Paraglaciecola psychrophila 170: one gene and its partner. Each later gene encodes a partner of the first gene's protein in a complex. Links are inferred from orthologs where the notes say so. Each region holds a gene or a part of one and is shown in the gene's direction. Other genes may lie near its edges. The genes, in order: pabB and C427_RS21315.

Region 1 (15,343 bases):
ATACAAGCTAGCACCAACCATAATGAGCATTTTAAGCGGTGTTAAAGTCAATGCCTTACGATATATATATCGAAGTGGAATAGTCAGCAACCATCCTGCATAGGCATTAAGTACTATAACAAATAGCCATATACTGCGCATATCTTGTAGAAATGAGCCGATATAATAAACGATTGCAAAGCCACACCAACCTGCTGTATGCAGGGTCCAAAACAACCGTTCTCGGCTATCGACTAATTTTTCCCACTTAGGCACACATATTCCTGAATAATGAACAGTAAACAAGTATACAAAAAACAGGCTAAGGAAGCTCTCTCTTGGTCTTAGATTAGCGGTGTTTTATCGCAACGGATTGTAGAATTAAGCAGTTAGCTTAATAATTGATATTTAAACGTTTTAGCCAGTGTACCCACCACCAAGCAGGCCCCACCAGTAAAAATTGAAAATCTTTTAAAAAGCTAGGTTTTTTACCTTCAATATTGTGTCCAATAAATTGCAAAATCCACATTACTACAAACAAAGCGACACTAAACTGCAAAACAGAAATATCTAGTAACTCAAGCAGAACAATTCCATACAAAGACAATACGGATAGTAGCGTCATAGCGGCACCTATTGGTCCAGACAAACGAAAGTAATAATACAAGGTGGGAATAACCAGAACATGCGCCCACGTGACAGCGAAATAATCTAGAAAAGCAGGCGTAGGAATAGACCATACAAGTGCTAGCGTAACAAAATATATTGCCGGTACTGCTATTGCATGTATAAGAATATTGGTTTTGTTTTTATGACTTTCGCCATACTCATTTAAAAGAAATTCTATTTGACGCATGTAAATCTCATCGACATGTTATTAACTCTATTTTAACAACTCAATCGACTTGCTTCAATTAAAAACTGTAAACTTAGCGATTATATTCACTAATTAACCCGTCGATAACATTAGATCTTGCAATAACTGATTAACTTCTTCTTCAGGTGTCTCGAACTTGACGCCGTAATACAGGTATACCTCATCAGACTTAGTGTTCATAATAGTGCCAGTTAGGAAAATACTTTTATCTTTGGATACAACAAAATACATTTTCACAACTTGTCTAAGTTTTGGCTTGGTCATGCTTGCACTTTTATTAATACTCATTCGGCAACCATTTACCGATATATCTAATACCAGAGAGTCGCAAATAACGGAATTACTTTTAGCATCAAGCATACTGGTTGCGATACGCGTTTGTGCTCTAGGTTCAATACGTAAATCTTGGCTTTGTATAACGAGAGGAAAGCTAGTAAAAATCAAATGACTTGGTTTCGTGGTAACGAGTATGACTTTAACTTTAAAGGCTATAATTTCGCCAGTATCGTCCTCAAGGATATATCTAGCAATTAACGACTTATCTTTAAAAATCCCATCGCCCAATGATCCCCACTTACCTTCATCGGGGTATCTGAAAATCATACAACGCGTACCATCCATACCTACAAACTCGGTTCTCACCCTTTTCGTAGTAGTGGCAGTAGACAATTGTAAATCAAGGGGTCTGCCGGGCCGCATGGAGCGGAGCTTTCTTAAATCTTCATTCGTCAGCCCAATTTTTTCCTGCAAAATTGCCATTTAATTAATAACCCTTGAAGACCATTGTTGTTATGATTAGCTTTATGCATTCTAGATTGTTGTTAAATAAAGTGTACACATACAATAACTTACTACATTATTTATAAATATAAAGCATTATAATCTTTATATTTTCATTAAATAGAGAAACATTATGCATATTCATCCCTCACCCATTCATTACCATATTAACGTTTCATCTATCCCGGGGCATGTATTTGATGTCAGATTACACATTAAAAATCCTGATGAAAATGGTCAAATCCTAACCTTACCCGCTTGGATACCAGGAAGTTATATGATCCGTGATTTTGCCAAAAACATTGTCAAAATTAGTGCTCAGGATGATATGGGCACAGATATAAACATCCAAAAACTCGACAAACAAACTTGGCAAGCACAAGCAGTTAGCACAACGTTGACCATTCAATACCAAATTTATGCTTTCGATCTATCGGTTAGAAGCGCCTACATAAATGATGAAATGGCATTTTTAAATGGTACCAATATGTTTTTGGCAGTTGTTGGACAAACAGATCAACCTTGTGGGTTAACGTTGCAAAAACCTGTACAACCAGAATTATCTCACTGGCAGGTTGCCACTACTATGCCAACAGAGATGCAAGATACACATGCATTTGGTGAATATTATGCGGATAACTACGAAGGGTTGATCGATCATCCAGTACTAATGGGTGAGTTTGATATTTTGCCATTTTCTGCCGCTGGTGTGGAGTTTGAACTAATACTTGCAGGTGGACATCAAGCCGATGTTCAACGCATAACAAAAGATTTAACCAAGGTGTGCCAGCACCATATTGATTTTTTTGCAGATACTCCTCCGGTTAAACGTTATCAGTTTATCACGCTGCTAACAGATAATGCTTTTGGTGGTTTAGAACATATGAGCTCAACAGCGTTAATGTACAGTAGAAATGATTTACCAAGCTTGTCTGATGCGGAAAAAATGACCGATGGATATCGCGTATTTCTAAGTTTGTGTAGTCATGAGTTTTTTCATACTTGGCATGTAAAGAGGATCAAACCTGAAGAGTTGTTTGGTGCAGCATTAGACAAAGAGCGATACACAGAACAATTATGGATTTATGAGGGTTTTACTAGCTACTACGACGATTTTAGTCTTTTAAGATGTGGTCTTATTACCCAAACTGAATATCTAAAAGTAGTCGGCCAAAACCTCACTCGGTTACTACGTAATAAAGGGCGATTTAAACAAACCATTACCGAGTCTAGTTTTGATGCTTGGACTAAGTTTTACAAACAAGATGAAAGTGCCGTTAATAACATTGTTAGTTATTATAATAAAGGTGCCGTATTAGCTATGTGTTTGGATTTACTGATAAAAAGCGAAAGTGATGGAAATTACAGTTTAGATGACGTGATGCGGAATTTGTGGGAGCAGTACGGAAAACTCGCAATTCCTACCCCAGTAGACGTTATTCAGAATATTGTAAAAACACAGCTGAATTTAGACTTAAATGCTTTTTTTCAATCTGCATTATATTCCACCGAAGAGTTACCATTCAATGAACTGCTTGAGAAATTTGGCGTTGAGTGTCATTTTTTACCTAGAGAAAACTTGGATGACAAGGGCGGTGAAATGACAACATCTCCAATAAAAATCGACTTTGGAGCACAAATAAAAATGCAAGAGATAGGTGTACAAATCATCCAAGTCACAGAGCAAACTGCGGCCTATGAGTCTGGATTACAAGTTGGTGATGTGTTGATAGCCATCAATAAATGGGTGGTGAGTAAAGAAAATTTAATCCCACAGCTAAATCATTTAACGATTGGTCAAACCGTGCAACTGAATGTGATACGTGACAAAAAACTCAAGCCATTGACCTTTTTAGCCAGAGCAGCATCCAAAGACACCATAGCCCTAGAAGTAATCGAACAACAGCAATGTAATAGATGGTTAAGTTAATCATCTATTACATTGCTTCGGTTTAATAAGCCAAATAACTAAATAACTAAATAACCTCAATAAGCTTAGAAAAATAACATTTTAGATGACGATAATTAAGGGAAAGCACCAACCTTTCATTTCTCATGGGTATTTATACAAATTTGATATGCGTGTGGCTCTATATTGCTCGTGCACGCGTAATTATGAATCCCAACATTCCTTTTATTTACTCTTAATTGCTAGGAATACATGAGTCTTAAAATATTTGATAAAAGTACACACTGTCTTTCGAAATATATAAATCTTTCAGAACACTTACAAAATAACAGCAGTCAGCCTGATAACGGCTTAATGTTGACACCACGAGTCTGCTACAAGATAAATCACCATCATTTATAAAAGTAAATGTCATATTAAGTCTCCGCTTAATTTAATAAAACGGTTGTAAATTCGGTTTCATTAACATTTACGTTACACATGCCAGCTTATGACTTTACCCCTTCTAGATTATTAATTTTTTGCCATAAGAAAAAGTAGAGAGAACAAAATAATATTATTTAGAAAAAACCAAATGACCGTCACTTATTATAATTGCTCAACCAGTGTTTGCTTAAAATTAAAATATGTAACTGTTCAGGTTTTAAAGACGCTTTTTGAAGGAACCTTAAAAAAGTTATGAAAACCAATACCTAAGTATCACATCATAGATTTTTGATTCAATTCAAATCGGTTTCAATAGATTCCTGAAAACGCTGCAACGTCAGCAACGTTTGCAAATAAACTTAATCACCGAGGAAATTAACCATGTTGAAAATTGTTAAAACTTCTATCGCTATCGCAACCGCTTCTTTACTATTTGCTGGCAACGCTCAAGCCGATGTTAGCGAAGCTTTACAAAATATCTGCACTATTGTCAAAGCAGATGATAAAGGCGAGTTACGTAAAAAAATGAAACGCGTTCAGTCTGACTTTAGACTTAAGCTTAAAGATTACTACTCAGGTGTGTCATGTGGTGGTAACAGCCTTATTCGCACAGCAATGCTCAACGATGCTGTTGAAACAGGCACCTTGATGGTTAAGAAGATGCCAAAGGGTGACTTAAGCTCACCAGAATCAGACGGAAAAACAGTATTGGTATGGGCTTCTGAAAATGGTTTAGATGCTTCAGCTATCGTTGCGGCTCTTAAAGACAGAATATAAACTGCGCGCGAAACAAGAATTGTTCTTGAACGAACTTGGCTGCGGCCACCGAAACGTTCAACATGGTAGGTAGGTTTCTTTAATCAAGTAACCTTACCTAAAAAACGGCCTCTTCTGAGGCCGTTTTTTATTGTCTGAACACAAAGGTACAACACACAAAACAAAAAAGTTTTAAACCATCGATGGAAACGAGTGCACCGAGGAAAAGGAAAATAATATTTATTATGTGTTCCTCGGCTCGCGGCACCCAGAGCAGCAAAGCCTCTTTTTACTCAGTGATGCAAAACGCTTTTAGAGAAACGTAAGGCTATTAAGATTGTCGCTGCTTTTTATACTTCATCATCCTCAATTTCGGCGTTACCCAGCAAAATTCCATCTAACTTTTTATTGCTCTGTACACCTAATTTTCGGAACTGCTCTACTTGTCTTACAAGGTTGCCTTTACCTGTAGACAGTTTGTTCATCGCACCTTCATAACTTTTCTGACTCGATTCTATAGCTTTACCTACTTTATCCATATCGACCATAAATCCGTGGAACTTGTCGTATAACTTGGCTGCGTTGTCAGCAATTTTCTCGGCATTTTGATTCTGGTATTCGTATTGCCAAATATTGTTGATTGTACGCAGTGCCACCAGCAAATTCGTCGGGCTAACCAGCATGATATTGTTATCAAAAGCCAGTTTCATTAATTCAGGTGCTTGATCTGCACCAAGTAAAAATGCCGACTCAATAGGAATAAACATCAACACATAATCTAAAGTGCGAATACCTTTTAAATCCTGATAGTCTTTTTTACCGAGTTCTTTTATATGATTTCGCAACGAGTTGACATGTTCTTTTAAGTGCACAGCGCGTGCTAATTCATCGTCATGTTCATTAAAATAACGCTCGTAGGCAGCAAGCGATACTTTTGAGTCAATCACCACATCCTTGTCGTTAGGCAAATGCACAACCACATCAGGCTGGAAACTTTTTCCATGTTCATTTTTTAAGGCAACTTGAGTATCAAACTCGTGACCTTCGCGCAATCCAGATTCTTTCAACACTCTTTCTAAAAACCACCTCGCCCCAGTTACCTTGGACTTTGTTATCCCCTTTTAAGGCTTTCGTTAACGCGGCGGCGTCATGAGTGATTTGTTGGTTAAGCTCTTTTAAGCCTAAAATTTCAGTCTTAAGGGATGCTCTCTCCTGCCCTTCTTTAACATATTGATCTGTGACCTGTTTTTTAAAGCCTTCAATCTGCTCTTTTAAAGGTGACAAAATAGAATCCAAGCCAGCCTTACTCGATTGGCTAAACTTTTCTTGTTTCTGTTCAAATATTTTATTGGCAATATTTTCGAATTGTTCTTGCAAGCGTTTTTCGGCCACTTCTAGCAACTGTAATTTATCTTTACTGGCAATTTGCTCTTGTTCAAATCGGGCTGCTTGTGACTCAAGTTGGGTGCGTAATTCAGATGCAACCTTACTGCTTTGTTGATATTGCTGTTGCCAATAGTTTTTTTCTATTTCGAGTTCAGAAATCCTTTCTACTCGCTGTGTTAACTGCCCTAACTTATTTTGTGTATACATTTGTTCTTGTTGAGCTGAGCGTTGCTCTGATGTTAACTCTTTTATCAGCAAAATTTGTTGAGCTAGTTGGTCTCTTAATTGAGTTTCTTGTTGAGCCGCAAACAAACTATTGTATTCGATTGTCTGCTGCGCTCGCTTCTTGGCTCTGATGCCAGTAATCAGGGCGCCAATTATGCACCCTAATAAAAATAGACCGACAAAAATAGCATTGGGTATTGTCAGTAAAGTAGCGGCGTTAAATTGACTCATAGTGAGGTGTTTTACTCTTGTTGTAACATTTACCAATAAAAAAGGCGATAAATCATCACTGTAATTTACCGCCGATATATGCAGAATAAGCTCTGTCTAAAACAACTTATTTTTCAATTTCAGCTATTTTAATTTTCCAAATAGCGGGTCCTGTTTCATGCGCATTGGCTCCGGTGCTATCAACAGCCACGGTCACTGGCATATCCACTACATCAAATTCGTAGATTGCTTCCATGCCTAAATCTTCAAAAGCTACGACGCGCGCCTTTTTAATCGCTTTAGACACTAAATATGCAGCACCACCCACAGCCATTAAGTACACAGACTTATGCTTGGCAATACTGGCTACCGTAGCAGGACCACGTTCAGCTTTTCCAATCATGCCACTGATGCCGGTTTGCTCTAACATCATGTCTGTAAATTTATCCATCCGAGTAGCCGTTGTGGGCCCTGCCGGACCTACCGCTTCGTCACGAACCGCGTCTACTGGGCCAACGTAATAAATAAACTTATTATCGAAGTCCACGCCCTCTGGCAAACCTTCACCATTCGATAACATGGTTTGAATACGTTTGTGGGCAGCATCTCGTCCCGTTAACATTTTACCTGACAATAAAACCGTTTCACCAACTTTCCAATCTTGTATATCTTCTTTAGTCACAGTGTTTAAATCAACATGTCGGGTGCCCTCACCTACTTCCCAGGTCACTTTTGGCCAGTCTTCTAATTTAGGTGGGGTAAATTCAGCAGGCCCTGACCCATCTAAACGAAAATGCGCATGACGGGTTGCGGCACAATTAGGGATCATCGCAACAGGTTTTGATGCAGCGTGAGTGGGACATGACATGATCTTAATATCCACTACTGTTGTTAAACCACCTAACCCCTGGGCACCAATACCTAAGGCGTTAACCTTTTTGAATATATCTAAACGTAACTTTTCTTCAGTTGTCTCGGCGCCTCTATCCATTAATTCTTGAATATCCACAGGATCCATTAAGCTTTCTTTCGCCATAACTGCGGCCTTTTCAGCCGTGCCGCCAATGCCTATCCCTAACATCCCAGGTGGACACCAACCCGCGCCCATAGTGGGCAATGTTTTAACTACCCAATCAGCAATATCATCACTAGGGTTAAGCATGACCATTTTAGATTTATTTTCAGAGCCGCCACCTTTGGCTGCAATCATAATTTCAATTTCACCACCGGACACAGTATCGATATGCACAACTGCCGGTGTATTGTCTTTCGTGTTGACTCGCTTACCTGCAGGATCGGCGACAATCGATGCACGTAATGGATTATCTGGATTTAAATAAGCACGGCGAGTACCTTCATCAACCATTTGTTGCACGGTTAAGTCTGTTTTATCCCACTGCACACCCATACCGATTTTCACAAAACAGGTCACTATGCCGGTGTCTTGACACAACGGGCGTTTGCCCTCAGCCGACATACGCGAGTTGATGAGTATCTGCGCCATGGCATCTTTTGCCGCTTGACTTTGTTCTTTGTTGTAAGCCTTTTCGACCGCTTTGATGTAATCAAGGGGGTGATAATAGGAAATAAACTGTAAAGACTCTTCAATACTGTCGATAAAATCTTGCTGACGGATAACAGCCATGGATGCCTCTTAAATTTTCTGGTTAAATTTTCACTTATTGATATGATAACCTGATCGCACAGTTTGCTCCACGACAATATGGCTGCACTGTCAGTAACACATCAACTGTTTTTAGGTACACAAAGTAGTCATCATGAACAACCACACTTATTCATTAACAATCAGCCCCCTTAAAATATCTAACGACTATTCAATGGCAAACTTATTTGCTCACTTTGCTGATAAACCTTGGGCAATGCTTTTAGACTCTGCTAATAGTAAACGTCAGGATGGCCGCTTCGATATTATGGTTGCCAATCCGATTGCCACCATCACCACCATCGGCAACACCAGCAATGTGTGGCAACAAGACGCGGATCTAAATCAAGAAAGCTCACTCAACCCTTTGTCTTTAGTGCAAAACATGCTTGAAAAACACATGCCTAACCATAAAGTCAAATCAGTTAACAAGTTTAACCTGCCATTTATGGCAGGTGCACTAGGTTTGTTTGGTTATGACTTAGGTAAATGTTTTGAAAACTTGCCGAATAAAAATGAAAATGAGTATTCAACTCCAGATATGGCGATAGGCATTTACGCATGGAGCATCATTAAGGACAATATTACTCAGCAATTTTATCTATGTTATTTGGACCAATACCCCCATCCATCTAGCAACCACATACAACAATTAGTTGAGTGTGATAACACCTCACAATCCTTTAGTTTAACCAGTGATTGGCAAGCTAATATGAGTCAAGAGCAATATACACAAAAGCTGTCGTGTATTTCGGCCTACTTGCAAGCCGGAGATTGTTATCAAATTAACTTAGCGCAGCGTTTTTCAGCCCATTATATGGGTGACGAATGGCAAGCATATCAGCAGTTAAGAGTAGCAAATCATGCACCCTTTTCTGCATTTATACGCTTGGCAGACAGCGTAGTAATAAGTATTTCTCCCGAACGATTTATATCGGTTAATGAGGGCATGGTTCAAACAAAACCCATTAAAGGAACCAGACTCCGCAGCAAAGACCTTGAGCAAGATCAACTACAAATTGACTCGTTATTAAGTGCAGAAAAAGATCGCGCTGAAAATTTGATGATTGTTGATTTACTGCGTAATGATTTAAGTAAACACTGCCAGCCGGGCACTGTCAATGTGCCCGATCTGTTTAAATTAGAAAGCTTTGCCGCAGTTCATCATCTAGTGAGTACCGTCACAGGTAAGCTAAAAGCAACCAGCAACCCTATAGATTTATTGCAAGGTGCGTTTCCCGGAGGCTCAATTACCGGAGCCCCAAAAATACGTGCTATGCAGATTATTGACGAGCTAGAACCTAACAACCGTAACATTTACTGCGGCAGTATTGGCTATCTAGGCGTGTTTGGCGACATGGACACCAATATTTGTATTCGTACTCTGCTTTGCGAGCAATCACGCGAAAAATCCAACAATCAAAAAATAATGCATTGCTGGGCAGGCGGAGGCATCGTACTTGACTCTAACGCAAAAGATGAATATCAAGAAAGTCTAGATAAAGTATCAAAAATATTACCTGTCTTGAGTCAATACTCCTCATTGTCCAAACTTAGGAAGGCACGTGGATAAAGCACAATTTCTCACTCGATTTCATCATGCCAAACAAATTAATAGTGAAGCCGATTTTCCACTTCGAGAGCCTGGCAGGCCTGCCGCAGTATTATTACCAATAATGGAATACGACAACGAGCTGACTGTGTTGTTCACAGTAAGAGCGAGTCACTTAAGACATCATGCAGGACAAATAAGTTTCCCCGGTGGTAAACAGGAGCTAACTGATAATTCTTTGGTCGAAACGGCTTTGCGTGAAACCCATGAAGAAGTAGGTTTACACCCTTATAAAGTAGAAGTTGTCGGTAACTTACCAGTATATCGTACGGTGAGTCGATATGAGGTGATACCGTATGTAGGCTTCGTTTCTGCTCCAACCCGCTTAATATTAGATAAAAATGAAGTGGAGAGCACTTTCGAAGTGCCACTAAGTTTTCTAATGGATAAAAATAACCATTTAATTCATTGGGTTAAACGTAAAGAAGGGCAGTTCCCAGTGTACTTTATCCCTTGGAAGCAACATAACATTTGGGGCGCAACAGCTGCTTTTGTACGTAATCTATCGAATCATTTCTAACGTTTTTATCGTCAAAGCGTAAACATTTAAAGCAATCTTTACAGCGCTATTCAAGCTGTTATATCCATAGCTATTGTTATGAACACATTTAACTAGCACAATCAGTTTTTATCTCTTCTAGTGAAGCAAACAAAATGATCAGCGTTTTTGATATGTTCAGCATCGGTATTGGTCCTTCCAGTTCCCACACCGTTGGCCCAATGCGGGCAGCTAAAGCTTTTTGTGGGGAATTATCGGAACAAGGTTTATTTGATACCACTGATCAGATTAAGATCGAGCTGTTTGGCTCATTAGGACAAACAGGAAAAGGCCATGGAACAGGCAAAGCTGTGATTTTAGGATTACTTGGCCATGCACCTGAAACTATAGATAGCTCTATGGTTGAATCCTTTTTAGAAAAAGTAAGAAGCTGTCAGAAACTTAACCTGGACGGTAAAAAAACAATCAAATTCCCTGCACTCAATGCAATAGTTTTTCATCGTCGTAAATCCCTAAGCCAACACCCAAACGGTATGACGTTTCATGCCATGAAAAACAAGACTGTGATTACCTCACAAACTTATTTTTCTATAGGAGGTGGCTTTATCATTCGAGAGCAAGACTTTGCTGAGCAAAAAGTAGCTGCACTTATCCACGAAGAACAACCTGTACCTTATGACTTTTCTAGCGCCAAACAGCTACTAGAACACAGTAAAGAGCATGGCCTGCGTATCAGCTCAATAATGATGAAAAACGAAGAAGTATTTCAACCTAAAGAAGAAATCATCAAAAAGCTATGGCACATATGGCAAGTTATGTATAAAAGTGTGCAAACAGGCATCCATACTGAAGGTATCTTACCCGGTGGTTTAAAAGTCACTCGCCGAGCGCCTGGCTTATATCACCGCTTACAAAACGAAAAAAATGCCGACCCAATGGTCGCAATGGATTGGGTTAATCTGTTTGCATTAGCGGTTAACGAAGAAAATGCCGCTGGCGGCACGGTAGTAACCGCTCCCACCAACGGCGCAGCAGGTATTATTCCAGCGGTGTTATGTTATTACGATAAATTTGTTAAACCCGTAGATGAAGACACGGTAAGTCGTTATTTTTTAACTGCAGCAGCCATCGGTATTTTATATAAGAAGAATGCTTCCATATCTGGCGCCGAAGTAGGCTGTCAGGGAGAAGTAGGCGTGGCATGTTCGATGGCCGCAGGTGCATTAACCGAAATAGTTGGCGGTTCGGTAGACGCGGTTGAAAACGCAGCCGAAATTGGGATGGAGCATAACCTAGGTTTAACCTGCGACCCTGTCGGCGGATTAGTACAAGTTCCGTGTATAGAGCGTAATGCCATGGGAGCCATTAAAGCCATTAACGCTTCTAGACTGGCTTTAAGAGGCTCAGGACAACACAAAGTGTCACTCGACAAGGTCATCAAAACTATGTGGGAAACAGGCAACGATATGAAGTCCAAATACAAAGAAACCTCAAGAGGCGGGTTAGCAGTCAATATTATCGAGTGTTAGTAAAAGATGTAGATATTAAATGTTGAAAGACTAAAGATTTTTTGCACCACAGAGGACAACGAGGTCACAGAGGCAAAGTAAGAAAAACATAACCTGACGTCATCTATTTAAAGCGACTTATATCTTTTCCTCGGTGGTGCAAAACCTTTGGCTCTTAATGCAGTTTGAAGTCGTTTGAGGTGTTAGGTGTTAGATTTTAAATGATGAAACCAAGGATTAAAGATTTTTTGCACCACAGAGGAAAAACAAGAAAAACATAACCTGACTTCATCTGTTTAAAGCGATTTATGTCTTTTCCTCGGTGGTGCAAAACCTTTGACTTTTAATGCAGTTGAAGTCGTTTGTGATGTTAGATTTTTTAATGAAAAAAACTAAAGACTAAAGACTAAAGACTAAAGACTAAAGATATTTTGCACCACAGAGGAAGGCGAGATCACAGAGAAAAGAAAATTGATTGTTATTACTAAAAATTCAAATGAAGATTTCTAGTAAGTTAGCTTCCCCTTTTTCTCTGTGTTGGGCTTTATTGGCTTTTTACCTTACCGGTAACGTTAGGCCTTTAAACATTTTTTCTACTTCGTCGTTGTTTTTCAACATCATGGCTTTTTCTACCACTGATTTAGTTAGATGTGGGGCAAAACGTTCGATAAATTCGTACATGTAGCTGCGTAAGAATGAGCCTTTTCTGAAGCCAATCTTAGTGGTGCTGTATTCAAACAAATGGCTGGCATCAATCTTGACTAAATCTGAGTCTAGCTTGTCATCAATCGCCATAGAGGCAATCACACCCACACCCACACCCAGTCTTACATAGGTTTTGATTACGTCAGCATCTGTGGCAGTGAACACTATTTTTGGCTCAATGCCAGCGCTACTGAAAGCTTGGTCTAACGAAGAGCGGCCGGTAAATCCAAAGACATAAGTAACTAAGTTGTACTCGGCAATATCTTCAATGGTGATGGTGGTCTTTTTGGCTAAAGGATGATCACGGTTTACAATAATACTGCGATTCCAGTGATAACACGGCAACATCACCAAATCATTATATAAATGTAATGACTCGGTAGCGATGGCAAAATCTGCTTCGCCCTTAGCAGCCAAATCGCTTATTTGCGACGGTGTACCTTGATGCATATGTAATGAGACTTTTGAATATTTGTTCATAAAGCCTTTAATAACATCAGGTAAAGCATATCTTGCTTGGGTATGCGTGGTGGCAATATTTAGCTTACCTTGGTCTGGTAAGGTGTGCTCTCGAGACACCGCTTTAATGCTTTCTACTTTGGCTAAAATCTCACGAGATATATTGATCACATCTTGGCCTGCCTCAGTCACATGAGTGAGATGTTTGCCACTACGACCAAAGATTTGTATGCCTAACTCGTCTTCCAACATGCGAACTTGTTTACTGATCCCAGGTTGTGATGTGTACAAGCTTTCAGCGGTAGCTGAGACGTTTAAATTATTGTTGAGTACTTCAACAATATAACGGAGTTGCTGTAATTTCATGTCTTAGCCTTGCTTGTTAATCCTGGGAACTTCTATATATTAAATTGTTATATAACTTTAACAAGGCGAAATCTATTAGAATTTAAAAAAAGGTTCTAGTTATAACAAACTAAAACCTTAAAAAGACTGAAAAATCAAATGTCAAATACAGAAAAAGGTCTGATAAGATACGTCTAAATAATTTTAACTTTATGCAACCCACCTTATGTTACCTGTATTAACTTTCGCTGTCGGAACAATTTATGCCTAGAGAAGATACATCAATCGACTTCTCCACAATATTGGGCTCTGCCGTGCATGATATGAAAAACTCCTTATGCTTATTAATGCAATCTATCGAAAACCTAGGACAGAGTCTGGTAGAGACAAATCCTGTATCTCGAGAACATTTGGCATCGGCTCATTACGAAGCTGCCAGGTTGAATACTGGTTTGGTACAATTATTATCTTTGTACCGAGCAGGATCAGATAACCTGCCCCTTACTATTGACGAATACCACATAGACGATGTCATAGAAGATTTGCTGGCTACCAATGAAAGTTACTTAAATCATAAAAATATGATTTTAGAAGTGAGCCTATCTGCCGATTTAGTATGGTATCTAGATGCTGATTTAATTGGTATTTTGTTAAATGATGTATTAATTAATGCCATGCGTTATAGCAAAAAAAATATACACTTGAGCGTATACACAGAACATAAACAATTAGTATTTAAAGTCGAAGACGACGGCCCTGGCTATCCCAAAAGCATGCTCGAAGCCCAGAGTGTTCAAATGCAACAATGTGATATAGGAGAAGGGAGAACGGGACTAGGTCTATATTTTGCGAGATTAATTGCCAAAGCGCATACCAAAGGCGAGACTGAAGGTAAAATATACCTAGAAAACGGTGGAAGTTTAGGCGGTAGCGTTTTTATCTTAACGTTGCCCTAATTAATGAGTAATCTTAGCTATTGTTATACTAAGTGCTTTAAATCTTAAGAGTGGAAAAGTTATAGAATTATGGTATTTACAATAATAATAGTGTTGATTGTCGCGTTAGTGCTAGTAGGCGTTATTGTGAACGCGATTCAACAACACAAAAACAAAGTCGAAGGCGAACGCAGAGCTGAGTTATCCAAACAAAAAGGCATCATCGACAACACTGAAGCCGCATTAGCAACTGCTGAACAAATACTTATCTCCCAAAGACTGGTATTTATTATGCAACGCAGAATTTTGGCAGCGATAAAAGCAGCTAAACACATGGGTGATAATACAACTGGTTCAAACGATAGAATAAAATCAGCAGAAGAAGCTTTAAAAGCGATTGATGTGCATAAGTCCCCTCCGTCAGAAGACAGTTTTCAATTGCCACAAGGCGATAAGCAAGTGATTCAGTTTATTCGTGGAATCAAAACAATGAGGTCATTTTTACGCTCTGAGTTTAAGAAAAATCGTATTGAGAGCAGAGTATTTTTAGCCGAAGACAAACTACTCGAACGTTTGCAGCTTCGAGCTAACGTTGACACGTTGATAAGACGAGGCGACACAGCCATAAAAAAAAATCAATTGGGCTCTGCCAGGCAATGTTTAGAAAAAGCCATCGGTGCACTTGCTGCACAGCCTAATCAAGATGAATTTATCACTATCAAAAAGGCTCAATTAGAAGAGCAGTTGCTCAATATTGAAAGCAACCTAAAAAATGTCAATAGCCAAGATGTAGCGAAAAAAGAAAAATCAGAGAAAAACGACCTAGACGAATTATTTGCAGAAAAGAAAAAATGGTAACTGTGTCCCTTTGTCAGCATACATATCCACCTCAATTTTAACCAGAATATGAAATATTTTTCACAGTCCATTGCCAGAATGTTGAAGCCACTGACGATAAATTTCCATTTTTTTGCCGAATAACGCCGACTCGTTTACTCAAACCACTCTGATGAATATTCAGGCAAACTAAGTCTTTGCTGAGCATTTGTTCCTGACATAAAGCCGGTAC
Region 2 (15,186 bases), 1.7 Mb from region 1 along the record:
CGATAACAGTAAATTTTAAATTTTTCATGTGTGAACTCCGATTGTATTTATAATATTTTTCAGTGATTTAACTAAGTTTTCTATCATATTATTTTTATTTTATTCACTTCATAACGCAAAACTAATGCCTAAATGCAGCAAACTAAATAGCACGCTCAATAAAACGTTTATCCACTTGTTTTTATTAGTTATTTCCTAATGAATATGATTTAAAATCGTACAACTTTTCAATCTTTTATCAGTCATGTCGCACCATAAAAGAACAATTAGTCAATATTGGTGCAAAGAGGGCGCTTTTGTCTGTTTCGATTTTTCTGTAGAATATTGTTTTTGTTTGCAAGGAAAGAAATGAAACCTTATTTGATCGCTCCCTCGATTTTGTCCGCCAACTTTACCAAGTTAGGTGAAGAAGTTGACAATGTGCTGAATGCTGGTGCAGATGTCGTTCACTTTGACGTCATGGATAACCATTATGTACCCAACCTGACAATTGGCCCTCTAGTGTGCAAAGCTTTACGCAAACATGGTGTGACGGCTGATATTGATGTTCACCTGATGGTACAACCTGTGGACGATATGATTAAACAATTTGCCGATGCTGGAGCCAGCTATATCAGCTTTCATCCTGAAGCATCACAGCATGTGGATAGAAGTTTGCAACTGATCATCGATTCAGGCTGTCAGCCTGGCTTAGTATTCAACCCTGCTACACCATTACAACATCTCGATCATGTGATGCATAAGTTACATCATATTTTATTAATGTCTGTTAACCCCGGTTTTGGCGGTCAATCTTTTATCCCACAAAGTTTAGATAAGCTAAAACAGGTTCGTGCATTAATTGATCAATCAGGTTTTGATATTCGATTAGAAATTGACGGCGGCGTAAAAGTCGATAATATTCGCGCCATTGCAGAGGCAGGAGCTGATATGTTTGTAGCGGGCTCCGCAATTTTTGGTCAAACAGATTATCAAGCAGTTATTAGTCAAATGCGTTCTGAACTTGCTTTGGCTAATTAGCCTTTTAACCAACTTTTTTCAACTAACTGTATAAGTAGATCTAATTAACATGACAAAACCAATTGTACTCAGCGGCTGTCAGCCTTCAGGTCAACTCACCATTGGCAATTACATGGGTGCGCTTCGCCAGTGGGTCAATATGCAAGATGATTATGACTGTTTGTATATGTTGGTTGATTTACATGCGATCACCGTAAGACAGGACCCAAAAGCCCTACATCAAGCTTGTTTAGATGGTTTGGCACTATATATAGCTTGTGGAATTGATCCCGCTAAAAGTACTGTTTTTATGCAATCTCATGTTCCTGAGCATGCCCAATTAGCTTGGTTGATGAATTGTTACACCCAGATGGGTGAACTTAACCGCATGACGCAATTTAAAGATAAGTCGGCGAAAAATGTGTCTAACATCAATGCAGGCTTGTACTCTTATCCAGTATTAATGGCGGCAGATATTTTGTTATATCAAGCTAACCAGGTACCTGTAGGCGATGATCAAAAACAACATCTAGAGTTGGCGCGAGATATTGCCACACGTTTTAATAATGTTTACGGCAAAACGTTCAGCATACCCGACCCTTATATCCCCGAATTTGGTGCCCGAGTGATGAGTTTACAAGATCCAACAAAAAAGATGTCTAAGTCAGACGATAACGCCAACAACTTTGTCGGCCTGTTAGAAGATCCCAAAAAAATAGCGAAGAAAATTAAGCGTGCAGTAACAGACTCGGATGACCAAGCTCGTATTTATTTTGATACAATAGATAAACCCGGTGTATCTAACTTGTTGAGCCTATTGTCATGTGCTACAGGCACCTCAATCGAAGCCCTCGTTCCAAGTTATGAAGATAAAATGTACGGGCATTTAAAATCTGATGCAGCCGATGCAATCGTTGCTTTAATAGAACCAATTCAGCAAAAATATCATGCGTTGCGAGATGACCAGACTGAACTGAATAGAATAATGCATGAAGGTTCTGAAAAGGCCAGCCAACGTGCAGCCATTACCTTAGCTAACGCATACGAAGCGGTAGGCTTTGTTAAACGTCCTTAAATTAATCAGTGGTTGAGGCAGGCCATGCTTCTGTTGATTGACAACTATGATTCATTTACCTACAACTTAGCTCGCTATTTTGAGGAGTTGGGACAAGAGGTATCTGTGGTCCGCAATGATGAAATTGATTGTGATAAAATAGGAACTTTGAACCCTGACTTTTTAGTTTTTTCGCCTGGTCCATGCACACCTGATAGTTCAGGGATAACACTAGAGGCGATAAAAATCTTCGCAGGTCTTATCCCGATGTTAGGTGTCTGTTTAGGGCATCAAGCAATAGGTCAGGTATTTGGTGCCAACGTCATTAAAGCCCAGCAGATAAAACATGGAAAAACCTCACAGATTTATCATTCCCACTCTGCTTTGTTTAAAGATGTTCCTATGCCGTTTGTCGCTACACGTTACCACTCTTTAATCTTAGACGGCGTCAGTATCCCTGATGACTTTAAAGTAACCGCATGGTGTAGCGATAACGCTAACGGCAAAAATAAAGTTTCAGACAACAATAAAACAGAATTAAGAGAAGTAATGGCTATCGAACATAACACACTCCCCATTTTTGGTGTGCAATTTCACCCAGAGTCCTTATTGACCGAATTTGGACATCGCATACTTAATAATTTTCTTAAAAGCCAACATATCTCTGAAGCACGGTAGAAGCCCATAGAAATATTGTCACATTAATGTAAAATTAATTTTTGTATTGTAATTATTCTCTTATATAGCTGATAACGTTAATTACATTCAAAAATTCAAACATCAAAACATCAAAACATCAAAACATTTTTATAAGATTAGAATAATAATGAGCATACTCACAAACACGGAAGAATTAATAAAACAGCGTTTTGAAGCGTTATTTTTAGATGTGAAGGCAGCACAACATAGCGCTATCAATGAGGGTAAACCCGAGTTAAGTGTCATCGAGATTGAGCAAAGTAAAACAGCTCGATCTTTATTGCGGGTTGAAAAACAAGCGATCCGTGAAAAAGATTTAAATATTAAGTCAGATCTTAGCTTCTTAAACACCATCACTGACCAAATCAATATTGAAGTAGCAAAACGCCTAAATGAAAGTATTCAAGATACAGACCATCTATATTCTAAAATCATAGGCATAGACAGATCATTACCCGAATTGCTTGATCTGGTTGGCATTAAAGCAGCGACTATTTCAAAAGTTGAACCTATTGCCACCGAATTGCCATGGTTTTTCAATGACTTAATGAAGTTTGTTAATCAACCTAAATATCGGCGTATAGATAATAAAGGAAAAACGGTAGTAGTTGAAACTATGCGAGTGGGCCTAAGCTTTTTTGGTTTAGAGAATCTAATGACTATACTTACATCTCTAGCCTTTAAACGCTCACTGCCTCAAATCACTGACCCTTACCCACAAATAAAATTAAGGATTTGGGAGGAAGCATTAGCAACAGCAATTTCCTGCAAACAAATAGCTTCTGTGGTGGGTGTCAATCAAGACCATGCTTTTTGCATAGGTATATTACAAACGACGGGCAAAGTGGTGGTATCAAAGTTATACTTCAGGCTCTTCGAAAGCGTGTTGCGAGAAGCCTTATTGGAAACTCACAATGCACAAAAGCATGAAGAACACTCTGCTTTGACCAGAATTACACCATCAGGTCCATTTCTGAACCATTTAATTGATACACACGCACTAAAGATTAGTGCCAAATTAATTGATAAAATGGCGATGAAGAGAGTCATGATAGCCAATGCAATGTTTGAAGTGGCAAATAATGAATCTGCAGTAAACCTATCGCCACTAGCGTTGGTATTAAAGCAAGGCAAAGCCTATGCTCAGTATCGAATGTTAAAAGGGCATAAGCTGATTGATTTACAGCAGTCTAAAGATTTCATACGCACCCTGCGTATGCCTAAAGGCTCTTTAGAATTACTGAAAACAACAGATATGCACTCACTTGACTTAAGTATCAATAACGATTAATTATTTTAAGCATATTCATGCAATCTCTTTAAAATAATTAAATACCCCAATACGGGTATGCGCCATTGGGGTTGCTTGAGGCTGCGAGTGAGAACTATATTATCAGCGACTAAATAGTTATTCACTATTCATGCAAAACTAGATGAATCCCTTTGAAAACGCAGCTTTACATTTAATATGCATAAAGACATGTGTCAAACCTTCTGCCATACTAACTCCCTTTTTTAAGCCAAAATATGACACTGAAGGCAATAGAATGAATGTAACTCGCGACTTGTTTAATGAAGTAATGGTTCCTAACTACAACCCAGCGGCAATAATCCCGGTAAAAGGATTAGGCTCTCGCTTGTGGGATCAAGCAGGTACCGAATACATCGATTTTGCTGGAGGTATAGCGGTCAACGTATTAGGCCATTGCCATCCCGAACTTGTCTCAGCTCTGACAGAGCAAGGCCAAAAACTTTGGCATTTAAGTAACGTTCTTACTAACGAACCAGCGCTTCGCTTAGCCAAAAAACTAACCGATGCTACTTTTGGTGAAAAAGTATACTTTGCCAATTCTGGTGCTGAAGCCAACGAAGCAGCATTAAAGCTAGCTCGACGTTTCGCTCTTGACCATTTTGGCGCACAGAAAGATCAAATTATTTCTTTTAAGCAAGGCTTCCACGGTCGTACCTTCTTTACTGTCACCGTGGGTGGACAAACCGCTTACTCAGACGGTTTTGGTCCTAAACCAGGTGCTATCGAACATGCAGACTATAATGATTTAGCCAGTTTTGAAGCATTAATATCTGACAAAACCTGTGCGGTTATGATGGAACCATTGCAAGGTGAAGGTGGCATAATTAGTCCTACTATTGATTTTGTCAAAGGTGTGCGTGCTTTGTGTGACAAACACAACGCACTACTTATTTTTGATGAAGTACAATCCGGTGTTGGTCGTACAGGCGAGCTTTATGCTTATATGGGGCTTGGTGTGGTACCCGACATTCTCACAACGGCTAAAGCGCTTGGTGGCGGCTTCCCAATTGGCGCCATGTTAACCACCACTGAAATTGCCAAACATTTAAAGATAGGTACTCATGGCAGCACTTATGGTGGTAACCCACTAGGTTGCGCGATAGCCGAAAAAGTATTGGATATTGTAAACACACCCGAAGTGTTGAATGGAGTGAAGCATAAAGAACAACTTTTCCGAAAGGGATTAGAAGCCATCAATGATCAATACCACTGTTTTGAAGAAATTCGCGGTAAAGGCCTTTTATTGGGTGCTGCTTTAAATAAAAACTTTACGGGTCGCGCTAAAGAATTTTTAGTTGCCGCCGCAGAAGAACATTTAATGTGTTTGATTGCAGGTGCTAATGTAGTGCGTTTTGCTCCATCACTTATTATACCTGATGAAGATATTCAAGAAGGGCTAGTACGTTTCGAACGAGCTGTGGCAAAAGTAGTTGGCGCCGACGTTTCATTTAAGTGAGTAAGCGAACATGAAAATTATTCGCCCAATCCATCCTGATGATTATTCGTCACTGAATGAAATTGCCCAAGAATCTGGGGTAGGTTTTACGTCGTTGCCAGTAAACGAAGTTTTGCTTAGAAGTAAGATAGACAAGTCAGTACAAGCCTTTGCCAAAGATGTTGCCGAGCCAGCAGATGAAAGCTATTTGTTTGTAATGCAAGACCAGGACACCCAAGAAGTGGTGGGGACTAGCGGTATTGTGGCCGGTGTAGGTTTGAACGATGCATTTTATCATTACCATTTAAGTAAGGTGGTGCATGCATCACGAGAGCTAGAAATCTACAATAATGTTGATATTCTTACCCTATGTAACGATTACACGGGGGTCTCTGAAATATGTACATTATTTCTGCGCCAGGGTGCAAGAGAAGGCTTAAACGGTAGATTGTTATCCAAGTTTCGTTTTTTGTTTATGATGGAACATAGAAACCGTTTTGCTGAGACTATCATAGCCGAAATGCGCGGAATTAATGATGAAAATGGCCAATCACCTTTCTGGCAGTGGTTAGAAGAACATTTCTTTTCAATGGACTTCCCTACAGCAGACTACCTCACTGGTATTGGTCAAAAACAGTTCATCGCTGAGCTTATGCCAAAATACCCCATTTATGTCAACCTGCTAAGTAAACAAGCCCAGGCCGTGATTGGTCAAGTACATGAAAAAACCAAACCCGCATTACAACTTCTTGAACAAGAGGGTTTTAGTTGCAGAGGTTATGTAGATATTTTTGACGCGGGTCCCACCGTTGAAGCTAATTTAGAACATATCCGCAGTGCGCAAGCTAGTAGAAAAATGCAGATCAAAGTGACGGGTAACATTGATGACAGTCAACCAACATTTTTTGTTATCAATACTACTGTTCAAGACTTTCGTGGAGTGTGCACAACACTGCTTATCGATATAGATACTGAACTTGCTACTATTGGTCAACAGGCCGCCGCCGCACTCGGTGTAAGTGATGGCGACTATATTCGCTTTGCACCTACTCATTTCAGGACATAATCATGAATACGCACACACATTTTATCGCTGACAACTGGTTAGCTGGTGAAGGTCACGACATAAAATCAATTGATCCTGCAAAGAAAAACGTCATTTGGCAGGCTAAATCGGCATCTCAAGAACAAGTTAATTCAGCCGTCAAGGCTGCCCGCTCGGCATTTGCTTCTTGGAGTAATCTGACGTTTGATGAGCGCTTAGTTTTTGTTAAAAAGTTCGCAGAATTACTCGCCCAGAATAAACAAGCTATTGCTTTGAGTATTGCTCAAGAGACGGGCAAACCATTATGGGAAACGGCAACTGAAGTAGGCGCTATGATAGGTAAAATTGCTTTGTCAGAAAAAGCTTACCATGAGCGAACCGGTACAGTAGAAAATGCCATGCCCTTAGGTAAAGCATTTATTCGCCACAAACCCCATGGCGTAGTCGCGGTATTTGGTCCATACAACTTCCCAGGACATTTACCCAATGGACATATCGTTCCTGCACTATTAGCAGGTAATACTATTGTTTTTAAGCCAAGCGATCTTACGCCTTTGGTAGCAGAAAAAACCTTAGAACTGTGGCAGCAAGCTGGTTTACCTGCTGGGGTATTGAACATGGTTCAAGGTGAAGTAGAAACAGGCAAAGCACTTGCCTCTCATAGTGGATTAGATGGCCTGTTTTTTACCGGTAGTTCGCGTACTGGTAGATTGTTACACGAGCAATTTGCTGGGCATCCTGGAAAAATATTGGCCTTGGAGATGGGTGGAAATAACCCACTAATAGTCAAAGATGCGGCGGATATCAAAGCTGTAGTGCACGATATTATCCAATCAGCCTTTGTCACTTCTGGTCAACGTTGTACTTGCGCGCGCCGTTTGTTTATTCAACAGGGTGAAGCTGGTGATGTCATTATGAATAAATTGATTGAAGCCACTAACAACATTCAAGTTGGGATGTATGATGCCGAAGCACAGCCTTTTATGGGCGCAATGGTTTCACAACATGCCGCGTCTTTAATGGTCAAAGCACAACAACAGTTGCTCACCCTTGGGGCGAAATCCTTAGTCGAGCTTAAGCATCTAGATATTGAGTCTGGTTTTGTTAGTCCAGGTATTATTGACGTGACTGACATCATTAAGGATATGCCAGATGAAGAACATTTTGGTCCTTTACTTAAAGTCATTCGTTATACTGACTTTGACCAAGCCATTGATGAGGCCAACAATACTAGCTTTGGATTATCCGCAGGGTTATTGGCCGATAATCAAGCAGACTACGAACATTTTTATCAGCGTATTCGTGCTGGAATAGTTAACTGGAATAGGCCTATTACTGGCGCCAGTGGTGCAGCACCTTTTGGTGGGATTGGCGATAGTGGCAATCATAGAGCGAGTGCTTACTACGCTGCTGATTACTGTTCTTACCCAGTTGCTTCAGTAGAATTAGAAAAAACAACACTACCTGATACGTTGAGTCCAGGATTAAGTATTTAATTTTAGAACGAGAGTTTTAGCGCTATGCATAACAAAATTGATAGATTGTTTAGCCATTTATGGCAAGATTATCTAATTATTACGCCTTCGGCAAAAAAAGTTCATGACTTGTTGGAAGGATACGAGTCTAAACATTTGGGTAAAACGTCTAAATTAGTTAATGACCATATTGCACTGCGCACTTTTAATATAGAAAAAATCAACTTGGATAAACTTGCAGCACATTTCCTAGCACTAGGTTACACCGAGCAAGGCCAATATGAGTTTGTAGAAAAAAAGCTACGTGCTAAACACTTTGAACATACAGATGATACTCATCCCAAAGTATTTATTAGTGAACTTATAGTTGAAGATATGCCTTTTGATGTGCAGCAAATTATTCTGAAAATGACGGATAACATTTCTGATGATGCTGCGGCGCAGGACAACTTCTTGTATTCAGGTACACATTGGCAAGTCAGTCCACAAGAATATGATGTTTTAGCTGCACACTCTGAATATGCAGCTTGGATGTCAGTTTGGGGATTTAGGGCGAATCATTTTACTGTGAGCTTAAATCACATGGGGCATTTTCAATCTCTGGCACAAATAAACACCCTATTAAAAAGTGAAGGTTTTATACTTAATTCTTCAGGCGGTGAAATCAAAGGGGGTCCAGAGGTTTTATTGGCTCAGTCATCTACTATGGCAGACAAAATAGAAGTACAGTTCACTAATTGCAAGAAATTAGTACCTAGCTGTTTTTATGAATTCGCTCAGCGTTACAAGATGCCAACTGGAAAGTTATACCAAGGTTTTGTAGCCGCTTCTGCAGATAAAATATTTGAAAGCACCAATATTTGAACGTACAAATAGCTAACTACGAAAACGTTATAACAATATAATAAAAAAGCCAGTTGTGTAACAACTGGCTTTTTTATGTTTCAGGAATTGTTAAACTCACACTAGACGGTAAACGAAGCACCACAACCACATGTGGTTGTTGCGTTAGGGTTCGTCACTAAAAAGCGAGAACCTTCTAATCCTTCAGTGTAATCAACCTCTCCGCCCACCAAATATTGTAAGCTCATGGGGTCAACCACTAAAGTTACTTCGTTTTTATCTATTGTGGTGTCACCTTCATTGACCTTTTCATCAAAGGTAAATCCGTATTGGAAGCCAGAACAGCCTCCACCGGTCACATACACACGTAGTTTAAGATTTGGATTTTCTTCTTCTTCCACCAACGTTTTTACTTTTCTAGCGGCAGCATCAGAAAATTCAATAGGTAACGCGATTTGCACTGTCATAACTTGCCTCAGTAAAAAATTGAATGACTTTTATTGGGTAGATTATCTAGTACTTGACTAATATGGTCAAGTATTCACTAAGACTAATTAATTCAGAATCAGTTCTGTTAAGCCTAGTAGGGGTTAATGACCCAATCGAATACGGTGGTTAACTCGCCTTTCTTGCGTTTAAACTGAAACATATCAGCATGTACGGATACTTGCTCTGGTTGAAAACCTTCTGGTAAACTTATCTCTCCGGCAATGACCTGAAAATATTTAAAGCTAAAGGTCAAACTTTTTTGCTCTTGATCAGACAACATAGAATCCAATGTATATTGCTTAGCTTTACCATTTTCACTGCCGATTAAAGTAACTTTTAAATTACCTTTAAGGGTATTTTTGGTTTTATTTTGTTGCATCAAAACTAATTCAAATCGAAAAGAATTATCACTCAACGCAGGCTCTAGATTAAACCCCTCAATCAGAAAACCTTGTTCATTCAATTCTGGTGCCATTACTTGTTGATAAAAAGCGAGTTGGGTGCGCAAGTCTTTTTCAACGTCAATGCTTTTTCCAATTTCAATAAAGTGTTGCTGTTGAGTCAGCTTTGCAACCTCGAGTTCAACCCCTAGGATGTTTAAATTTTTAATCAGCTTTTCATTTTCCAACTTAAGGTTATAAATGCTTTTTTCATGTGTGGATATTGTCATTTGTTGTTGAGTGTAATTCGCATTACCCCAGAAAAAACCTAGATACACAGTGACCGCAATCATCACTATTAGAATCAAATAAAATTGAAATGCGCCAAATTTATTTTTAAGTTCAGAAATAATCAATTTATGCCCTTTTAAAAGCGGTAAAACTTTGCCTCGTTGATATAATGTTATCATTTAGTCCTTTAAAATAGTCGATTGATTTATCAAACATTTAATTTTATGGCTGTATGAAAAAGATTAACTCTATAAAATACAGTGACTTGTGATAGAATGTTTTAAATCTCAGTTATCAGCCCATTTGTAATTGTGAACCTCAACACTTTTAGACAAGAACTAGCCACACCACGCACGTCTATACAGCTGTGTATTATCGGTATTGTGGGTGGAATTTGCGCCGCATCCTTAATTATTATATTCCGTTTAAGCGTTGAATGGCTGCAAAAATTATTCTTACCTGAGGTAAATGATTTCGGCGCTTTAGACCCACTCATGCGTTTTTTTCTTCCTTGTATAGGCGCCATAGCTATAGTGCTAATTGCTTATCTGACAGGATTTAAACACTATCGCATGGGGATCCCTTTTGTTATCCATAGAATCAAACACTACTATGGGCATATTCCTTTTAGAACAGCGATTAACCAGTTCTTTGGGGGAACTTTAGCTTTAGTCAGTGGTTTTTCGGTAGGCCGAGAAGGGCCATCTGTGCATTTAGGTGCATTCGGCAGCAGCTTTTTTGGTCAATGGTTGAAGTTTCCTCATAACAGTATTCGCATTTTATCTGGATGTGGTATTGCAGCCGGTATCTCTGCTTCTTTCAACACACCATTTGCAGCCGTAATTTTTGTTATGGAAGTTGTGTTGCGAGAATACAAAATCCATATTTTTATTCCCGTTATGCTGGCTGCAGCTTGCGGCACAGTATTAACACGTATTTTTTTTGGTGAGGCACAAGAGTTATCTTTTATTCAATTCAACGAATTCAGCCGCTGGATTTACATATACTTGATCATCTTTGGTATCTTACTAGGCTGCCTTGCGTCATTGTTTAATAAAACATTGATGCTGGTCATCAGCGGTTTTAGCCGTATAAATATGGTTCGTCGCTTATTAATTGCGGGGCTCATTACCGGCGCAGTAGGATATATTTTACCAGATGCGTTAGGTGCACATTTCCACTCTGCACACGTTTTAATCGCACAAAATGAAAATATTCAGTTGCTAATCGGAGTGGTCGCGGCCAAGTTTTTATTAACTATCTTTGCAATCGGCCTAGGGATCCCTGGAGGCATAATCGGCCCAGTGTTTGTTATAGGGATGCTAAGTGGTGTTATTCTTGCCTTCCCACTAGGTTTTTTATTAGATGACGTCAGTAACTTAAATGGCAGCTTTTCTCTGTTGGGAATGGCCGGGCTGATGACGGCAGTTATTCATGCACCATTAGCGGCATTATCAGCAGTTATGGAGTTATCCTACAGTCCAGAGATGATTCTCCCAACGATCCTGGTGATAGTGCCTGCGTATGTGACTTCTACACAGTTTTTTAGGTAATAGCTCTATTTTTACTCAGCAATTAGATTATCAAAAGTTACCTTATACCATTTCTTCCGTTATGGAATCGCTGCAAAAGACTGGCGTATTAGCTGTTATGAACAAGGAATTTAAACTTTTTAAGAAAAATAATGAAGGTATTGAGGATAACAACAACAACGAGCAGCTAATAAGCATATTGGATAAGGAACATCATAACGCCATAGTTCAACATTCAGTTGATATACAAGGGACTGCTACATATTCATTAATTGAATATGACAAAGGAAAAGACGGTGAAGCAATGCGCTTAAACTTTATTCCAATGCAAGGGGTCAATTTTCAAGCTACGCTAGCTGAAGTTTATAGCTTATTAGAAGTTAACAGAAATGGTGCGGTATATATATTTTCAACCTCAGAAGAAATATTAGGTATTATTACTTGGAAAACACTCAGACACCACCTACATAAAGCAAGTTACTAGGAAGCACAATGATGTTACTTTGGATAAAAGCACTACACGTATTTTTTATGGTTGCTTGGATGTCAGGCTTGTTTTATTTGCCTAGACTGATGGTCTATCACGCACAGACAGATATACAGGAAGTGAAAGATCAGTTCAAAATAATGGAAAAGCGACTCTGGTATTTTGTTACACCTTTTGCCTTATTGACCTTAGTATTTGGGGTATGGTTAATCAATTTATATGGAAAAGAATGGTTTGTTACATCCAAATGGCTACATATTAAACTAATTTTAGTCACTGTGTTATATGCTTACCATGGCTACTTGTTTGTATTAGTAAGAAAATTTTCTAAAGATGAAAATACACATTCTTCACGCTTCTTCCGTTTTTTAAATGAAGCACCAGTTTTGATTGTTTTAGCTATTATCGTTCTAGCGATTGTAAAATATTTCTAAATTTTTGCTCAATACCAATACTCTATAAAAATTCAGGAGAGTCGACATGGATGTCAATCATAAACGACTCAAGCATTTAGCTGTCCAGACTGACGCGGCATTTGAAGAATATAAACAGAATCCAGCATCTGAAAATCACGCTCAAGCCTATGAAGATGCCAAATCTGCCCTCGATCACTATATGCTACAAATCCGTCAATCTATGCTGCAAATAAGTAAAAACTATAAATAATTTAGCATTCCAACAGACATAAATATGGCGCTGGTATTTAATACTATCCTCAGAAAATGTTATGATCGGAGAATCCAGTTATGGGTTATTCCAGTACCAAATACTCATACTCATTAATACCACTGTTCTAAGAGTCAAATTACATGTCAGATAAATTAGCCGGCCACTATTCAGATATCCTTTCAATCTTAGGGGAGGATGTTAGCCGCGGTGGATTAGTAGATACGCCCCAACGCGCGGCCAAAGCAATGCAATTTTTAACTGATGGTTATCAAAAAGATTTAGATGGCGTTGTAAATGGGGCTATTTTCGAAGCAGACACAGATGAAATGGTCATTATACAAGACATCGAGTTCTACTCATTGTGTGAACATCATATTTTACCTTTTATCGGACGTTGCCATATTGCCTACCTACCCAATGGCAAAGTGTTGGGGTTATCAAAGTTTGCTCGCATTGTTGATATGTTCGCTAGACGTTTACAAATCCAAGAAGGGTTAACCAAACAAATTGCCGATGCCGTGCAAAAAGTGACTGGCGCTACAGGTGTAGGGGTGATTATGGAAGGTAAACACATGTGTATGATGATGCGCGGTGTACAAAAGCAGAATTCTTCTATGATAACTTCAGTGATGTTAGGCTCTATGCGCACATCTGATGCCACCCGTAATGAATTTTTGCGCTTAATCGGTAAATAAACCTATGAAAGGCAAAAACGTGTTTAACATCTAGGTTCAATTTCCAGCTGTTTGTGAATGTTAGAGCCTTCGATTTGTTCTCAGACTTACAAATTCCTGTAGCCATAGTTTGACTGATTTTTTCTCAGCCTTTTCTTGTCCGATTTCGCCCAATAGAGGCAATACGACATAGGTATCCAGCCTGGTGATTTTTCGTCGAAAGGGGCAATTGAAAAGTATTTTACCCCGATGTCCCTGTGGCTTTCCTTATATAGGTTTGTAATCTCTTTCAAAGGCTCCTCTGTCCCAGCAGCGGCTAATGCAGCCAGGGAGTCAGCGAAGCACTGGCGGATCCGTGACTGGCGAGACTAATGCATACGCTTAACAACATTGGCTATATGCCGCACTTCAAGCTCGGTAACGGGCACACGCTGGGAGCAGCAAGATGCACAGCCATCTTTACAGCTGATATTTTTTTTGCTTTTACGCTTTGTTCTATTGAGTGAGAAACAATCTGATTGGTAAGTAACTGATAAACTGTACTAACTCAAAAGCTGATACCTTATTGTCGGGAACCGTTACGCAAGAGAAACAACCTCATCGCCAATTTTTAAATCGAAGTTTGCTGTAACGTTTGCCTTTGACTTGGTTTTCATCCAAGAGCCAATTCCGTATCTAAGTTTAGTAATTATACAGGGCTTCGTTGCTGAATTTTCGTTATTCTAAATGGGAAACCCTTGGATTCAACCAATAACACATTAGAAATAACATACAATCATTTAACATTGGTTATAGACCAAAGGTTCAACCTCAGTGCATGCACCACGGATTACATTGAGGTTGAATTTGAAAAATAAATAGGCCTTAATAACCTGCCGCAAATTATTGGCATGAATTTTTCATAAATTTGCGCCGGAGACAACAAGCTCTCTAAGCTGGTGCAGTTAACATTTTATAATGACGACTTAACCAGGTTTCTACTATTGCTTTGCACTTTTAAGGGGCATAAGCACATTTCATATACGAGAAAGACACTATGTTTAAAAAAGTCAGTATCCATTTATTTGTTATTTTTAGCCTCTTATTAATTATTCACAATACTTTTGCAAAAGATAATAGCGCTTACGGGCCAAAAGAATTTTCAGATGAAAATAAATGGACCGCGATTGTTGCCGCCTACGCCCCAGAAATTAAAGCTATTGATGAAGCGTTCAGTCAACTGGCGGATGCTCAAATTAATGAAACAATGATTATCAAGGGGGTCAAATACCAACTGGGTTCTTACAAAGGAGAGCCTGTGGTGATATTTACTACAGGTATAAGTGTACCTAATGCGGCTATGACTATGCAGATGGCATTGGATTATTTCCCTATAGACCGAGTGGTAATGATGGGTATAGCTGGTGCAGTTAATCCTGATTTTCAACCCGGTGACATCTCCGTACCAGAGCGTTGGTACTTCCATGATGAATCCGTCTATGTCAATCCTGATCCTAAAAAAGCCGGTAGTTTTGTATTACCTGATTATTATGAAAGTGCACTTGAAAGATACAAAGAAAGGCGCAGGCAAGATCCCCATTCACCCGCTTATGAAAACTTTGGCTTCATTCATCCAGAAGAAATGACGATAGTTAAACAAGGCTGGGATAAGCCTAAACAAATGCCCTACTTTAGCGCCACACCTGAATTAGTCGAGTTGGCTAAAAAAGCAGTCAAAGCGGTGAGTCCTATTAATATGCCTTCCGGAAAACCTATTCAAATCAAAGTAGGCGGTAATGGTGTCACAGGCTCAGTGTTTCTTG

The links.
Region 2: the proteins of pabB (region 1) and C427_RS21315 are in contact, whole or in part, in a solved structure (PDB 8RP0), measured with the Escherichia coli proteins. The link is inferred for Paraglaciecola psychrophila 170 from one-to-one orthologs.

Annotation. Positions count from the first base shown.
Region 1 is NC_020514.1:3,129,115-3,144,457, forward strand. The notes cover bases 7,604-10,555. They hold pabB (aminodeoxychorismate synthase component I), read left to right. Parts: upstream 7,604-8,326; coding sequence 8,327-9,784; downstream 9,785-10,555. Other genes in these bases: C427_RS13670 (fumarate hydratase), read right to left, coding at 7,604-8,193; C427_RS13680 (CoA pyrophosphatase), read left to right, coding at 9,777-10,343; C427_RS13685 (L-serine ammonia-lyase), read left to right, coding at 10,478-10,555. Also shown: C427_RS13640 (sensor histidine kinase), read right to left, coding at 1-255; C427_RS13645 (Mpo1 family 2-hydroxy fatty acid dioxygenase), read right to left, coding at 374-835; C427_RS13650 (flagellar brake domain-containing protein), read right to left, coding at 929-1,615; C427_RS13655 (M61 family metallopeptidase), read left to right, coding at 1,770-3,566; C427_RS13660 (DUF3718 domain-containing protein), read left to right, coding at 4,353-4,748; more of C427_RS13670, read right to left, coding at 6,676-7,603; more of C427_RS13685, read left to right, coding at 10,556-11,851; HTH-type transcriptional regulator CysB, read right to left, coding at 12,386-13,360; C427_RS13695 (sensor histidine kinase), read left to right, coding at 13,603-14,295; C427_RS13700 (hypothetical protein), read left to right, coding at 14,365-15,132; C427_RS13705 (LysR family transcriptional regulator), read right to left, coding at 15,170-15,343. UniProt on the Escherichia coli protein: Part of a heterodimeric complex that catalyzes the two-step biosynthesis of 4-amino-4-deoxychorismate (ADC), a precursor of p-aminobenzoate (PABA) and tetrahydrofolate.
Region 2 is NC_020514.1:4,861,931-4,877,116, forward strand. Bases 1,120-3,914 are described here. They hold C427_RS21315 (anthranilate synthase component II), read left to right. Parts: upstream 1,120-2,098; coding sequence 2,099-2,731; downstream 2,732-3,914. Other genes in these bases: trpS (tryptophan--tRNA ligase), read left to right, coding at 1,120-2,074; C427_RS21320 (HDOD domain-containing protein), read left to right, coding at 2,880-3,914. Also shown: C427_RS21300 (TorF family putative porin), read right to left, coding at 1-28; rpe (ribulose-phosphate 3-epimerase), read left to right, coding at 349-1,020; more of trpS, read left to right, coding at 1,070-1,119; more of C427_RS21320, read left to right, coding at 3,915-4,043; C427_RS21325 (aspartate aminotransferase family protein), read left to right, coding at 4,300-5,520; astA (arginine N-succinyltransferase), read left to right, coding at 5,531-6,565; astD (succinylglutamate-semialdehyde dehydrogenase), read left to right, coding at 6,568-8,040; C427_RS21340 (DUF1338 domain-containing protein), read left to right, coding at 8,065-8,883; iron-sulfur cluster insertion protein ErpA, read right to left, coding at 8,985-9,329; C427_RS21350 (DUF6776 family protein), read right to left, coding at 9,443-10,201; C427_RS21360 (CopD family protein), read left to right, coding at 12,047-12,475; C427_RS21365 (hypothetical protein), read left to right, coding at 12,522-12,707; GTP cyclohydrolase I FolE, read left to right, coding at 12,851-13,405; C427_RS21375 (5'-methylthioadenosine/S-adenosylhomocysteine nucleosidase family protein), read left to right, coding at 14,421-15,186. UniProt on the Escherichia coli protein: Part of a heterodimeric complex that catalyzes the two-step biosynthesis of 4-amino-4-deoxychorismate (ADC), a precursor of p-aminobenzoate (PABA) and tetrahydrofolate.